2 regions of the Agrobacterium vaccinii genome follow, and region 1 is predicted to be linked to the other one. Evidence: predicted binding sites of a transcription regulator. Region 1 holds the regulator's gene; the other holds the start of a gene.
The links. Region 1 encodes LexA, which represses DNA repair genes until DNA is damaged. Its sites were predicted from a motif close to TGTTCNNNNTGTGTTCNG; they were not measured.

Region 2: a site for LexA is predicted at 2,081-2,098, ahead of HRR99_RS13965 (helicase-related protein). Genes of this name have one in related genera too.

The regions. Positions count from the first base shown of each region.
Region 1 covers NZ_CP054150.1:1,518,034-1,525,900, forward strand. The annotation lists gene HRR99_RS07645 (FtsB family cell division protein) at 42-359, opposite strand; gene eno (phosphopyruvate hydratase) at 505-1,779, opposite strand; gene kdsA (3-deoxy-8-phosphooctulonate synthase) at 2,007-2,855, opposite strand; gene lexA (transcriptional repressor LexA) at 3,131-3,850, shown strand; gene HRR99_RS07665 (glutathione S-transferase family protein) at 4,270-4,950, shown strand; gene HRR99_RS07670 (ComEC/Rec2 family competence protein) at 5,066-7,543, opposite strand; gene gltA (citrate synthase) at 7,804-7,867, shown strand, end outside.
Region 2 covers NZ_CP054150.1:2,872,508-2,880,374, reverse strand. The annotation lists gene tesB (acyl-CoA thioesterase II) at 1-661, opposite strand, end outside; gene HRR99_RS13970 (ubiquinone biosynthesis hydroxylase) at 748-1,962, shown strand; gene HRR99_RS13965 (helicase-related protein) at 2,282-5,350, shown strand; gene HRR99_RS13960 (RNA-binding S4 domain-containing protein) at 5,354-5,764, shown strand; gene fdxA (ferredoxin FdxA) at 6,021-6,359, shown strand; gene holA (DNA polymerase III subunit delta) at 6,597-7,634, opposite strand; gene HRR99_RS13945 (hypothetical protein) at 7,642-7,867, opposite strand, start outside.

The sequences.
Region 1 (7,867 bases):
GTGAATAAATTAAAAAACTGGATTAACCGATATCAGGTTAATCAGAAATATGTATTCATGATCACGATTTCGTCGCTGCGTGACATATTCAACTGATAACGCGAGATTTCATCGATCATGTCGCGCTCCAGCGAACCATCGCTCATCAGCTCGACCTGGCGCTCCAACGAGACGCGTGCCTTGGTCAGCTTCGCAAGCTCGACGGTGCGCGCCAGACGCTGGCGCTCCAGACGCTCCGTCGCCTGAAGACCAAAGTCGCCATGGACACAATGATATCCGAAATAGGAAAGGAATGCGACGGTGATTGCCGGAACGACCAGACGGCCAAAACGTCTCTTCTTGTGATGCTTGGTCCACATACTCTTGAACAGCCTTCAAACGCGTTACTGCCATCACCATAGCCGCATTTGTTTAACCATCCGTTGACCTTAACTCCGTCGCCCACCGCAGCGCACAAAAAAGGCCCGCCGAAGCGAGCCTTTTTTTAAATCTGTATAGAAAGCCTTAGCCACGCAGAATCGAACGACCGGCATAAGCTGCCTGTGGGCCGAGCATTTCTTCAATGCGGATCAGCTGGTTGTACTTGGCCAGACGGTCGGAGCGCGAAAGCGAACCGGTCTTGATCTGTCCGCAGTTGGTCGCAACAGAAAGATCGGCAATCGTCGAATCTTCCGTTTCGCCGGAGCGGTGGGACATGACGGCGGTGTAGCCAGCCTTGTGTGCGGTTTCGACGGCGTCGAGCGTTTCCGTCAGCGAACCAATCTGGTTGACCTTGACGAGGATGGAGTTGGCAACGCCCATCTTGATACCGTCACGCAGGCGGGCAGAGTTCGTCACGAACAGATCATCGCCGACCAACTGAACCTTGGAGCCGATCTTGTCGGTCAGGTACTTCCAGCCGTCCCAATCGTCTTCGGCCATACCATCTTCGATCGAGATGATCGGATACTTGGCTGCGAGTTCAGCGAGGTAATCCGCCATGGCTTCCGGCTCGAGCGTACGGCCCTCGCCTTCCATTTCGTACTTGCCGTTCTTGAAGAATTCTGTCGAGGCGCAATCGAGAGCGAGCGCAACGTCGTCGCCTGGCTTGTAACCGGCCTTCTCCACGGACTTCATGATGAAGTCGAGAGCTTCAGGCGCGCTCTTCAGGCCCGGCGCAAAACCACCTTCATCACCAACATTGGTGTTGAAGCCCTGTGCCGACAGTTCTTTTTTCAGAACGTGGAAGATTTCCGCGCCGATGCGCACGGCGTCACGGATGCTTTCCGCGCCAACCGGCATGATCATGAATTCCTGGAAGTCGATCGGATTGTCGGCATGCGCGCCACCATTGATGATGTTCATCATCGGCACTGGGAGCAGATGCGCGTTCGGGCCACCGACGTAACGGTAAAGCGGCAGTCCGGTCGTTTCGGCCGCAGCCTTGGCGACAGCCAGGGAAACACCGAGGATGGCGTTGGCACCGAGACGCGACTTGTTCGGCGTGCCATCGAGCTCGATCAGCGTCTGGTCGACGTGGATCTGGCTTTCGGCATCGAAACCGCCCAGCGCGTCGAAAATCTCGGTGTTGACGGCTTCGACAGCCTTCTCGACGCCCTTACCCAGGTAGCGCTTGCCACCATCACGCAGTTCAACGGCTTCGTGTGCGCCTGTCGATGCGCCCGATGGAACCGCCGCACGACCGAAAGAACCGTCTTCCAGATAGACATCGACTTCAACGGTGGGGTTGCCACGGCTGTCGAGGATTTCGCGTGCGATGATATCGGTAATGGCTGTCATGATCTCTCCCTTGGGACTGGAACAGGAATTTCAGATGCCTGTCTTAAAGTGCATCCCGAAAACTGTGAAGCGCTTTTCGGATGAGCGGCGCGATAAACGGGACAACGGAAATGGCGACTCGATTTGAATTTCTTCCGTCGCTGTAGACGACGCACAAGAATTTACAATGACGGCGCCCTCTTCCAGACGCCTTCCTTCTCATAAAAATCGATTAAGGCCAAAAGCCGTCACGCAGCCTTGGAGATGTTGTCGAAGGCCAGCAGTTTTTCCAGAAGCTTCGGCATATTCTTGAGGTGCACCATGTTCGGCCCGTCGGACGGCGCATTATCAGGGTCCTCATGCGTCTCCACGAAAAGACCAGCAACGCCCACGGCCACGGCAGCACGAGACAGCGTTTCAACAAACTCCCGCTGACCGCCGCTGGAACCACCCTGCCCGCCAGGCTGCTGCACGGAGTGCGTGGCATCGAACACCACGGGCGCACCGAGCGATGCCATGATGGGAAGCGAACGCATATCGGAAACCAGCGTATTGTAGCCGAACGAGGCCCCGCGCTCGCAGAGCAGTACGTTCGGATTGCCGCTATCGTTCAGCTTCGCCAGCACATTCTTCATGTCCCAAGGGGCCAAAAACTGACCCTTCTTGACGTTGATGACGCGACCGGTCTTTGCAGCCGCCACCAGCAAGTCAGTCTGGCGGCTGAGAAATGCCGGAATCTGAAGGATATCCACGACAGGCGCGACGATGCCGCACTGTTCCTCGTTGTGAATATCCGTGAGAACCGGAAATCCGAACTGGCTTTTCAGCTCCGAAAAAATCTCAAGCGCCTTATCGATGCCGATACCGCGCTGACCGGAGAGCGACGTGCGATTCGCCTTGTCGAACGAGGATTTGTAGACCAGACCGATACCCAGCTTGCCGCAAAGGTCAGCCAGCGTTTCCGCAATCATGAAGGCGTGGTCGCGGCTTTCCATCTGGCACGGCCCGGCAATCAGCGAGAAACGCTCGGTGTTGGAAAAAGAGACCGCGCCCGCACCCTCGCCAGCAACCACTTTCAGATTATTCGTCACACTCATGATGATTCCCCTGATACAAAAGGGACGCTTCGCAGCCGACGCCGCCGAACCATCCTGCAATCTCTCAAAACTCGCCACGCACTTAGCAGCAAGCAGCAGCGAAGTCACGGCATGACGTGGCAGGCGAGGTAGAACACCCATAGGACATCTATCAACGATGTCTTAAATGATTTGGGATGACTATTGGGGATTGCAGAACACATGTGGAACATATAGTGTTCGTTCTGTATTTGTTTCACGAATCTAAGCCTCAAAGCTTCAAGGGTGTTTACTCCATGCTCACGCGCAAACAGCAGGAACTGCTTCTCTTCATTCATGAGCGAATGAAAGAGTCCGGCGTGCCGCCGTCCTTCGATGAAATGAAGGATGCGCTCGATCTTGCCTCCAAATCCGGCATACACAGGCTGATCACGGCATTGGAAGAACGCGGATTCATTCGCCGGCTACCGAATCGTGCCCGCGCGCTCGAAGTCATCAAGCTTCCCGAATCGTATTCACCGCAGAATAAGCCGCAGCGAGGCTTTTCACCCAGCGTCATCGAGGGCAGTCTCGGCAAACCGCAGCCCGTGCAGCCGCCGCCTCCCGCTGCCGCAAACGATCGCAACCCTGATTCGGTGAGCGTACCGGTTATGGGACGGATTGCTGCGGGCGTGCCGATTTCGGCAATCCAGAACAACACGCATGATGTCGTCGTGCCCATGGATATGCTAGGTGCGGGCGAGCATTACGCGCTTGAAGTCAAAGGTGATTCGATGATCGAAGCAGGCATCTTCGATGGCGATACGGTTATAATCCGCGATACGAGTACGGCAAATCCGGGCGATATCATTGTCGCACTGGTGGACGAGGAAGAAGCGACCTTGAAACGCTTCCGTCGCAAAGGCGCGTCGATTGCGCTGGAGGCAGCAAACCCTGCCTATGAAACTCGTATCTTCGGACCTGATAGGGTGAAAATTCAGGGCAAACTCGTTGGCCTGATCCGCCGCTATCATTGAGACCTTCTGGGGCAGATTTGATTGTCTGCCCCGCCTTGGTATTTTCAATTTTCGGTATTTGCGACACTTGATGCTTAGTGGTCGAAGTTCGCTTGAGCTCGGACCGGTATATTATGCGTGTTTTAAACGGATAATTCGCTCAGGACGGTTTCAAAAACCGGAAATCATTAGCCGGGTCATCATTTTTTCGAATCGCGCGCCACTTCGATAGTCTATGACGTTTTGAGCACGTTTTTAGTGGTGATGAATGCGGTTGAGCAGCGGAATATAAGGTTTTCCGATCTCAGCGCGATGCTGGAAAGCTACTCGCTTGAGCGAATGACAAAACATCAAATAATTTGAAGACCACCATCGCGCAGACTGTCTGTATTGAAAAATTTTCCCGCGCTAACATGGTATGCGCAACGAGGGATCTTGAGATGTACGATCTTTACATAGCCAACAAGAATTATTCCTCCTGGTCATTGCGTCCGTGGGTATTGATGCGAACGCTCGATATTCCCTTCAGCGAGAAACTCACGCCCTTCGGCAATTCAGCACAGGATTTCGCAGTGTTTTCGCCAACGGCAAAAGTGCCCTGCCTTGTCGAAAACGAGTTCACCGTGTGGGACACGTTGTCGATAACAGAATATCTGGCCGAACGGCACATTGGCGTTTGGGCTGGTCATGCGAGGGCGCGTGCCTGGTCCCGTTCTGCAGCAGCAGAAATGCATTCCGGCTTCCAGACGTTGCGCAACGAGCATCCTATGCATGTCGGTCTTCGCATACAGCCAGTAGCGATCAGCGAAGCTTTGCGGAAAGACATCTCCCGCATAGACGCACTTTGGCAGGAAGGTCTGACATCCTTTGGTGGGCCATTCCTGGCAGGAGAAACATTTACGGCGGTCGACGCGTTTTTCTGTCCCGTCGCCTTCCGCTTTCAGACCTACGCAACGGCCTTGTCTCCCGAGTCAGAAGCTTACAAGAACCGTCTTCTCGCCCTGCCAGCGATGCATGAATGGCAAGATGCGGCTTTGCTGGAACCGTGGCGCGATGCGGAACACGAGGCGGAAGCCAAGGCCACCGGAGAATGGCTCGCGGATTTACGCTCAAAGCCGTGATCTCTGGGTAAACCTCCTATCGCGAGCGCACGCTGTGGCGTAGTTTTCTAGAGGAAAGAGTATTTGAAGGGTATAGCCGAAGCGTTTCAACCCGCACCCTTCGAGCCAAGCGTCGTCACCGCGAAGTCGACAACATCGTCGCGATATGCGGCGGAAGGGACGTGTCGAAATCTCTTTTGCGCCAGTCATAGCTCCGGTGCATGGTCCAGAACCGATTCACACCCTCCATCGCAGCCTCAGCTTTGACGATGGGGGCGTCCTTGTCGCCGAGCCAGATTTCCAGTGAGCCGGTTCGGCGCAATATGTCCTGGCTGATGAGAATGGCGCCGGAATAGCACTCGGTAAATGAGACACGTCGTGTCGTCACGATCAGGTCGGCGATCTCGCATGCGGTCCCAGTCAGCGTACTGTCGAAGATCACGGCTATTGCAACGCCGGTTCGGGATTTGGCAACGCACCAGCTATCCTTCCGGCACGTGAAGCGCTCTGTTTTGGAAAGCGCGTTTCGCATCTCCTCCGTTGCTTTTGCCTTATCTCTCTCGCTCAAACCAGTGCGCCGTGTAGTGGGTGGCTCGTCGGCATCAGCCTCGTCACCATCAGGTGACTTTGCGGTTTCCAGCATGTCTGGCGGGTTATGTCGTTCGGATAGGGGCAGCGCCCTCACCCATTGGTCATAGATGAAACCCGAGGCCCGCTGCTTTGTCGTCGCCACCGCATCCTCCGTCAGTAGCGCGACCAGAGAAGCGTCCTCGTAGATCAGCAAATCCGGCCTTGCCCTCCATTGCTCAACGACCAATAATCCAAACCCGGCGGCAATGAACGGCAAGCCTATCAGCGCCAAACGTGTGCGTAAGAGCGCCAGCAGCAAAAAACCTGTCGTGGATACGGCGAGGAACCAGCCGTTCTGCCGCCCGATCGTCGCATCGCCACCCCAACTGGAAACGGTCTTTGCGATGTCGATCACCAGCGCCATGCCGTAGCCCATGACCTTCAGAAAGGGAGCGTCGAGCCCAAACGGCATCAACAGCATGCCAACCAGCGCGAACGGCATGACAATCAACGACATGACCGGCATAGCCGCCAGATTGGCCGCCAGCCCATATGTCGTGATCCGGTGAAAATGCTCGATGGAGTAGACAGCAGTCGAGATGCCACCGATCAGTGACGTCACCACGACACCGCCCATGATCGTACCAACCTTGGCCGCCAATGACAGCCACCATGGTGGACGGGATAGGATCCGCTGCTCGCGGTCGCCTCGCCACCTGCTCCAGAAGGCGTAGCCGGACACCAGTGCCAGCGTCGCCGCAAACGACATCTGGAAACTCGGACCCATCACCTCATGCGGTGACAGAACGATGATGACGATGGCGGAAAGCGCGATGTTTCTGAGACTGATCGAGGGCTTGTCCACCAGCACCGCGATCAGCATGACCGACATCATCAACCACGCCCGCTCTGCCGATACGGCAAACCCAGAGATGAGATAGTAGGCGAGCGTCATCAACAGCGCCGCAAATGCGGAGATTTTCTTCACGGGCCAGCGCTGCGAAAAAGCGGGAAACAAGCTGAAGGCGGTTCGCATTCCGACGAAGAAGATGCCAGCGGCCAGCGCCATGTTCAGCCCTGAAATGGCAACGATATGCGCCAACCCGGAAACGCGCAGCGCTTCCATCGTCTCATTGGAAATCGCGCGCCTTTCGTCGGTGATGATCGATGCGGCGAACGCGCCAGCGTCGCCGCCGATCAGGTCACGAATGCGTTGCGCAATATCGCTTCTGAGCTTGTAGAGCCACGCATCCGCTGCCCCCGTCCACGTTGTGGACTTTTGCTTGTCCGGCAATGTCTTCGGCGCACCGTAGAAGAAACCCGTCGCGCCGATTCCATTAAAATATGAAGCGAAGGCGAAGTCGTTTAGCCCCGGCAGCGCCGGGCCCGAGGGCGGCGATAGCCGCGCCTTTCCGGTGATCACACCACCAATGGCCACTGCCTCACGACGGCTGCGTGATACCAGCGAGACTTTCTGCGGTGGGCGGGACAGTTTTGGGCCCGATGTCGCGTCCAGAACCACGACATATCGCCAGTTTCCCCTCGCATCCAGTTCACGCCTCTCCACCGTCCCGGTAATCGTTGTCGTCACAGGCGTGTCGAGAATGATGGTACCGATGCGCCGCGCTTCGACATCAGCCAGCAGCATGCCAGTCATCAAAAGAGCCATGGCCTTCAACACAGCTGCAACAGTGCCCGGGCGGTGCAGCATGGCTGCGGCCCAGGCGCCGATCCCAACCGTAACGAACATCAAAAACCAGCGCGATGGCGTCGCGGGCAGACCGAACCATAGCGCAGCCCCCAACGCGATGAAGACTGGCACGAACAGGAAGTCCTGCCGGTGCATCACCTCCTGCTCGGCACAGGTGATGATCCATTGTTTGAGAGCACGAACCGACCAACCCCGGGCAGTTCCCTGCCCCGTTTCCAAGGCCAGCTCGCGCCGTGAGGTGTGAAGCGGCAACAGCAAATCATCGAGGTCCGCATGCGCAACGGAGCTCGTTTCCGCCAGGCGGAAATGCTGTTTTTCGTCCTGTGTGTTCAAACCCCGGCGCCCCTTGCCGCAGCCCTTAGTTTGCAACCCCAAAGAAAAGATTGCAACCTCTTGCTGAGTTAAGAAAGCATTGACCTAGAATGAAACACTATGCCGTAGAAATGCTCCATTTCGGGATATTGGCGTGTCGCAATGCACAATTTGGCCTTCGGATAGCTTGGCTTTATGGCTCGGATCATATAGCTAAATCGCTGACGCTTAAACTGGCTGATGCGTCACCCCGCATCGCCTGCATATTTCGGAGGTATGGTATGACGGAAACTAGCGCGACAGTGACACTCGGCGATAATAAGGTCGATCTCCCTGTGCGAGAAG
Region 2 (7,867 bases), 1.4 Mb from region 1:
GGGCGTAGAGTGAGGTGTCCAGCAGGGTCATATCGGAGAGATAGGCCAGAACGGCGGCCTGGTAATGCCGGTCGGCGGGCACGTCGCCGACCGCACGCACCCATACGTTTTGATGGGGCTCGAGCTTTTCCTTGGAAATGTAATGGGTGAGCGAGACGGGCCTGATCTCGATCGGGCGTTTGTTTTCCCAATATTTCCTGATGGCAGGCGGTGCCTTGGCGAGGAAGGCATCGCGCATCTGCTCTTCGCTCATCAACTGCTCCGGCTGCGGCACGTCTGGAATTTGCGCCTGATGGTCGAAGCCGCCTTCGTCGATCTGGAATGATGCCGACATGGAGAAAATAGCGTGGCCGTGCTGAATGGCGACGATGCGGCGTGTGGCAAAGCTTGCGCCGTCGCGGATGCGGTCGACCTGATAGATGATCGGCACCTTGGGGTCGCCGGGCCGCATGAAATAGGCGTGTAGGGAGTGGACGAAGCGGTCCTCCCCCACCGTGCGCTGCGCCGCCATCAAGGCCTGCGCGATGACCTGACCCCCGAACACGCGCTGCCAGCCGACCTGCGGACTGGTGCCCCGAAACAGGTTTTCCTCAAGCTTTTCCAGATCGAGCGTGGAAATGAGGTTTTGCAGCGGAGCTGTATTTTCGAGAGGGCGCGACATTTTCGACATGCTCCGGCTGTAGGAAGACCTAAATGGATGGTCTATAGTGCAGACGTGAGATTCACAAGAATGCGGGAGTGGTCGTGATGCTGGATGTTGTTGTTGCAGGCGGCGGATATGTGGGCCTGAGCGTTGCCGTGGCCATCAAGCAGGCTGCGCCCCATCTGGCTGTGCAGGTGATCGAAGCCGCACCGGAACACGTCTGGAAGAAGGATATGCGCGCCTCCGCCATCATCGCGGCAGCGACGCGGATGCTTGATGTCTTCGGCATATGGCAGGAACTGCTGCCAGAGGCGCAGCCGATCAACAAGATGATCGTGACCGATTCGAAAACATCCGATCCCGTGCGCCCGGTGTTTCTGACCTTCGACGGGGATGTGGCGGAGGGCCAGCCCTTTGCCCATATGATTCCCAATGTCGCTATGGTGGGTGCGTTGCGTGGCGTCTGCGAACGGCTGGGTATCGAGATTCGCCATGGTTTGAGCGTATCGGGTTTCGAGCCCGGTCCACAGAGCAATCTCATTGCTCTCTCTGACGGTTCATCCCTTGAGACGCCTCTGCTGGTGGCGTGTGACGGTGTGCGTTCGGCGCTGCGCGACATGGCCGGTATCAAGACCGTGCACTGGGCTTACGACCAGTCGGGCATCGTGACGACGGTGGAGCATGAGCGTCCACACAATGGCTGCGCCGAAGAGCATTTCCTACCGTCCGGCCCCTTTGCCATCTTGCCGCTGAAAGGCAATCGCTCCTCGCTCGTCTGGACGGAGCGAACCGCGGATGCCGACCGTCTGGTGGCGTCCGACGATCTGGTATTCGAGGAGGAGCTGGAACGCCGTTTTGGCCACAAGTTGGGAACCGTGAAGCCTGTCGGTCCACGGCGGGCCTTTCCGCTGGGCCTAACGCTTGCCCGAGCCTTCGTGGCGCCGCGTCTGGCGCTCGCAGGCGATGCGGCGCACGGTATTCACCCGATTTCGGGCCAGGGGCTCAATCTCGGTTTCAAGGATGTGGCAGCGCTTGCCGAAACCATCGTCGACGCGGATCGCCTCGGCCTCGACATCGGTTCGCTGAACGTGCTGGAGCGCTACCAGTCTTGGCGGCGGTTCGACACGGTGCGGATGGGCATCACCACCGATGTGCTGAACCGGCTGTTCTCCAACGATGTCGGGCCGATCAGGATCGCCCGCGATTTCGGCCTGGGGCTCGTGGACCGGATTCCCGGCCTCAAGTCCTATTTCATCGGCCAAGCGGCGGGAACGGCGGATAAGGACGGGCCGCGATTGCTGGCTGGCCAACCGCTCTAATGTGACAAAAGCCCGGAACGACACGATTCACGATCTTGTAGAGCGGAGAGTTGCTGCTGCCCAGATATAGCCGTGAACAAAAGCTGAATCATACGGAGTCAGCGATTCGTCGCTGATTCGTTCGCAGCCTGTTCCGAATCGCTCTCGTCAGTGTTTATGACGCAAAAATCGGCGCAATTTCAGGTTTTATCCAATCCTTCCTTGCCTTTGACCTTTGCGATTGCCATGTGTGGTGGAAGACGCGGGCGGATATGTTTCGAGTGCGTTGTAAAACAGTCAGTTAGTCGATTTCACGGATAGTACGTTGAATTTTCGCCCCATGCTCTTGAGCGGCCGCGGTGTTACGGCCGTTCTTGGACCCACCAATACCGGCAAGACGCATTATGCCATCGAACGGATGGTCGCGCATGGCAACGGTGTCATCGGCCTGCCGCTTCGTCTGCTGGCCCGTGAGGTCTATACGAGGCTGGTGGAAAAGGTGGGTGCGCCGAACGTGGCGCTGATTACCGGCGAAGAAAAGATTTCCCCTCCCAAGGCCAAATATTCCGTCTGTACCGTGGAAGCGATGCCGCGCGAAACGACTGCGGCCTTCGTTGCCATCGATGAGGTGCAGTTGGCGGGCGATCTGGAGCGCGGCCATATCTTCACCGACCGCATCTTGAATCTGCGCGGGCGGGAAGAAACGCTGCTGCTGGGTGCGGGCACCATGCGGCCCATTCTGGAAAAGCTGCTTCCCGGCATCGTCGTGGTCGAGCGGCCAAGACTGTCGCAGCTGTTTTATGCGGGACAAAAGAAGATCACCCGCCTGCCGCGACGCACGGCCATCGTCGCCTTTTCCGCCGACGAGGTCTATGCGATTGCCGAACTGGTGCGCCGTCAGCGCGGTGGTGCCGCTGTCGTACTCGGTGCGCTTTCACCGCGCACACGCAATGCGCAGGTCGGTCTCTATCAAAATGGCGATGTCGAATATCTGATCGCAACTGATGCCATCGGCATGGGGCTCAACCTCGATGTCGATCACGTTGCTTTTGCGCAGGATCGAAAGTTCGACGGCTATCAGTTCCGCAATCTCAACCCCGGTGAGATGGGCCAGATTGCGGGCCGTGCCGGACGTCATTTGCGCGACGGCACGTTTGGTGTGACCGGTCAGGTCGATCCTCTCGATGACGAACTTGTCGAGCGGGTCGAATCGCACCAGTTCGATTCGGTCAAAGTGCTGCAATGGCGCACCAAGAACTTCGATTTCTCCTCCATCGCCAATTTGCGTGGAAGTCTGGATGCCGCCCCGACCATTCAGGGTCTGGCGCGCGCGCTGCCGGCTATCGACCAGCAGGCGCTGGAACATCTGTCGCGTTATCCCGAAATTGTCGACATTACCTCTAACGCCGAGCGGGTCGAAAAGCTGTGGGAGGCCTGCGCTTTGCCGGATTTTCGCCGCATCGCGCCCGCCCAGCATGCCGACCTGATTTCGACGCTCTATTTCGACCTCGTCAAACACGGGGCCGTCAACGAGGACTTCATGGCCGAACAGGTGCGGCGGGCGGACCGCACCGACGGTGAGATCGATACGCTTTCTGCAAGGATTGCGCAGATCAGAACATGGACGTATGTATCAAACCGCCCAGGATGGCTTGCCGATCCGACACACTGGCAAGAAAAGACTCGGGAAATCGAAGATCGATTGTCCGATGCTCTACATGAAAGGTTGACGAAACGCTTTGTTGATCGCAGGACATCTGTGCTCATGAGGCGCCTAAGAGAGAATGCGATGCTTGAAGCTGAAATCAGTGTGAATGGTGATGTCTTTGTTGAAGGACATCATGTCGGCCAGTTGGCGGGTTTCCGGTTTACACCGGTAGCCGGAGCCGAGGGGCCAGATGCCAAGGCTGTGCAAGGAGCAGCGCAGAAGGCGCTTGCGCTGGAATATGAGGCGCGTGCTGCGCGTCTGCACGCCAGCGGCAATGGCGACCTTGCCTTGGGCTCCGATGGGACGGTGCGTTGGCTAGGCGACCCTGTCGCGCGTCTTTCGTCTGGCGATAACATCATGAAGCCGCGTGTCATCATGCTGGCCGACGAACTGTTGAGCGGCAATGCCCGCGATCACGCCGTTGCCCGCGTCGAGCGATTCGTAAACCACCAGATCGCAACCGTGCTGAAGCCTCTGGACGATATTTCCCGCGCCGAAGATCTTCAGGGTTTGGCGAAGGGCTTGGCGTTCCAGCTCGTTGAAAATCTCGGTGTTCTCTTCCGTCGCGACGTGACCGAAGAGGTCAAGACGCTTGATCAGGATGCGCGCGCCTCCATGCGCCGCTATGGCATTCGCTTCGGCGCCTATCACGTGTTCCTGCCAGCGCTGCTCAAGCCTGCTCCGGCAGAGCTTGTAACGCTGCTCTGGGCGCTAAAGAACGATGGTCTCGGAAAGCCAGGTTACGGCGATCTCATTCCGGTTCTGGCCGCCGGTCGTACATCCGTTGTCACCGACAGCAGCTATGAGCGCATGTTCTACAAGCTCGCAGGCTTCCGCTTCCTCGGCAAGCGTGCCGTGCGTATCGACATTCTCGAGCGTCTGGCCGATCTTATTCGCCCGCTGTTGCAGTGGAAGCCCGGCACGCAGCCGCGCCCGGAAGGTGCCTATGATGGCCGTCGCTTCACCACGACGACCGCGATGCTCTCCATTCTCGGTGCGACGCTCGACGACATGGAAGAGATCCTCAAGGGCCTTGGCTACCGCGCCGATCAGGTGAGCGCCGAAGAGGCTGCGGCTTTCCTTGGCCAGAGCGGCGATGCTTCGAAGGTTGAAGCGACGACCGAGGCTGCACCTGCCGAAGAGACCGCTTCGCATGATGACGCCGATGCCGAGGTTGCGACCGAGACGCCTGCTGCTTCCGACGCCGTTGCCGAAGCGCCAGCAGAGGTAAAGGCCGAAGATGCTCCGGCAGAGACGGCAGTGGAACCTGCGGCTGAGGCAGCGCCTGCCGAAGTCGCGGAGCCCAAGCCGGTTCTTCTGTGGCGTCCCGGTGGTCGCAATGACAACCAGCGCACCGACAATCGCCGTCCGGGCAATCGTGGCGGTGAAAACCGGGGCGAGCGTCGCACCGAAGGTGGCGAAGAGCGCCCGGGTCAGCCGCGTGGCAATGCCAACCGAGACGGTGATCGTAAGCGTGATGGCGAGCGCAAGCGTGAAGGTGGTCGTCCCGGTAACAACGGCAACCGCAACGAGCGTCCTGACCGTGGCGAGCGCAAGGATCGGCCAGAGCGCAACGACCGTGGCGGCAAGCCGCAGGGTCAGCAGCGTTTTGAAGCCAAGCCACCGCGCAAGGAAAAGCCTATGGATCCGGATTCGCCTTTCGCCAAGCTCGCTGCGCTCAAGGAGCAGTTGAAGAAGTAACCGATGGACGAGAAACAACAGCCACATGACTCAGGCCGACAGCGCCTCGACAAGTGGCTGTTTTTCGCCCGTATGGTCAAATCGCGCTCGCTTGCCCAGACCTACATCCAGTCGGGCAAGGTGCGCGTCAACGACACGCCGGTGCGCCAACCGAGCCACATGGTGAAAGTTGGCGACAGGCTCGACATCAGTTTCGAGCGCATGGACCGCGTCTTGGTGGTCAAAGCTGCCGGTGAACGTCGCGGTCCCTATGACGAAGCCAGAGTTCTCTATGATGACAAGACGCCGCCACGTCCGCCCGGCGAGCGCCTGACGCTGCTCGAACAGGCGGTGCGAGAGCCCGGCAGTGGCCGCCCGACGAAAAAGGAGCGCCGTGCGCTCGATCGTTTCATGACAGACAGCGACGAAGAATGAGACACCTGAGCGGCCTTCGAAGGATTGTCTTCGGCGAGCGACGGATGTTTCTGAAGGTCATAGTCAAAACTCTTGCATACTTGGCCAAGCATCGATGGAATAATCGACTAGAAACCGGGTGTTTTTCAGGATCGTTTATCCTTGCTATCTCGGTACAAAGGCATTACCTCACTTGCCAAAGTGCCCCGTCTTAATGCCGGGCAATGGCTTGTGTTCGAGAGCCCAGTGACCCGGCCCGCATATTCTGGAGTCCATCATGACGTATGTCGTGACCGATAATTGCATACGCTGCAAATACACCGACTGTGTTGAAGTCTGCCCTGTCGACTGCTTCTATGAGGGCGAGAATTTTCTGGCGATCAATCCGGATGAGTGCATCGATTGCGGTGTGTGCGAACCGGAATGTCCAGCGGAAGCCATCAAGCCAGACACGGAGCCAGGTCTGGACAAGTGGCTGACACTCAACGCCGAATATGCGGCCATCTGGCCCAATATCACCGTCAAACGCGACCCGATGCCGGGAGCCAAGGAGATGGACGGCGTTTCAGGCAAGCTCGATCTTTACTTCTCGGCGGAGCCCGGCAAGGGCGACTGATAGAGTTAATCGACGTGAAGTTAGTGGCCTTCCCAGCATTTGGTCGGGAAGGGCTGTTTATCAAATTCCTTAAATATAGAGATAGTGATCGAGGCATCACTGTTACACCCCTCATTCCTGTGCTTGTCACAGGAATCTAGTCAGCCCAAGTCCTTGGGCTGAGAAGGGTCCTTTCGCCGCGCAAACGCGCGTGGGCTGGATTCCTGTGACAAGCACAGGAATGAGGTGAAGAGGCGGCTAACCGTTTCGCCCCGACTGCAATGTCGTGGACAACAGCGTCAGCAGTGCCACGCTTTGCTCCAGGCTTTGCCGCTGGCGGCTTTGCAGGATGGCGGCTTGCAGTCGGTTCATTTCGCGTGCAATTGCCGCTGGCTGCCATGTGCGCAGCGCTCTTTCGATCACGGGTTTGCGGCGGAAATGGATGCCGCGGCCCAGTGTCAGCATGACCTGACCGGCTTGCTGCTTCTTGTCGTCCATTTCGGCGCGCATCTGGTCCAGCAATTGAAATTGGCGCAGGCAGCCTTGCAGCACCAGAAAGATCGGCGTCTTGGAGGCGATGATTTTCTGGGTGGCGTGGAAGAAGGCATTGCGATCACCCTTCAGGATCGCGTCCACTGCATCGTCGGCGGAAACGGTGCTGGCATCACCGATGATCGCCATCACGTCGTCTTCCTCGATGACGTCGTGACCTCGGCAATAGAGCGCGAGCTTGCGGACTTCGTTGCGCGAGGCGATGCGATCACCGCCGAGCGATTCTGTGAGACGCTGGCGGGCGGCGGGGGCGATGCGCAGGTTTTCGGTTGCCAATTCCTGATCGATCAGCGCATTCAGTGCCCGTGCGTCGTCGGCATAACAGGGGATGGCCGCAATGGCGCGGGATGGTTCTGCGATCTTGCGAAGGCCCGTGCCTTTCTTCAAATCGCCCGCCTCAACGATTAGGAAGCTCGCTTCGGGCGGATTGTCGGACAGAACCTGAAGCGCATCCACCAGCGCCTTTTCATTGGCGGCACCCTTGACCCAGACCAGCTTTTCGCCACCGAACAGACCGATGGAGTTGATCTCATCGAGCAGTCGGCCGGGATCGCCCTGGAGATCGCCGGCTGTGAGTTTTAGGGATGCGAAGGCATCGTTCGGATCGATGCCGGTTTTCGATGCGATGAGCGTGGCCCGTTCCGAGACGAGGCCACGGTCGGGACCGTAGAGCACGAATACGCGAAAACGCTCCGCCGGTTTTTCGGCGAAGCGTTCGAATTCGTGCGACTTGATTTCCGTCATCTCGCTCTCAACGGTTGAGCGTGGACGCGATATCCGTTTGGATGATCTCGGCAAGCTCTCGTGCTGCACGGTTTTCACCGTCGCGTATGGCGCGGATTTTCGCGAATTCCTGCTGTGGCAGATCGAGCATGGCAGTCACGGTGCGTCTTGCGGAACGCAGAACCTGACCATCGGAAATACGGGTAAGCACATAGTTACCAGTCATGCTGACACGACCCGGGAAGGGGCCGTCA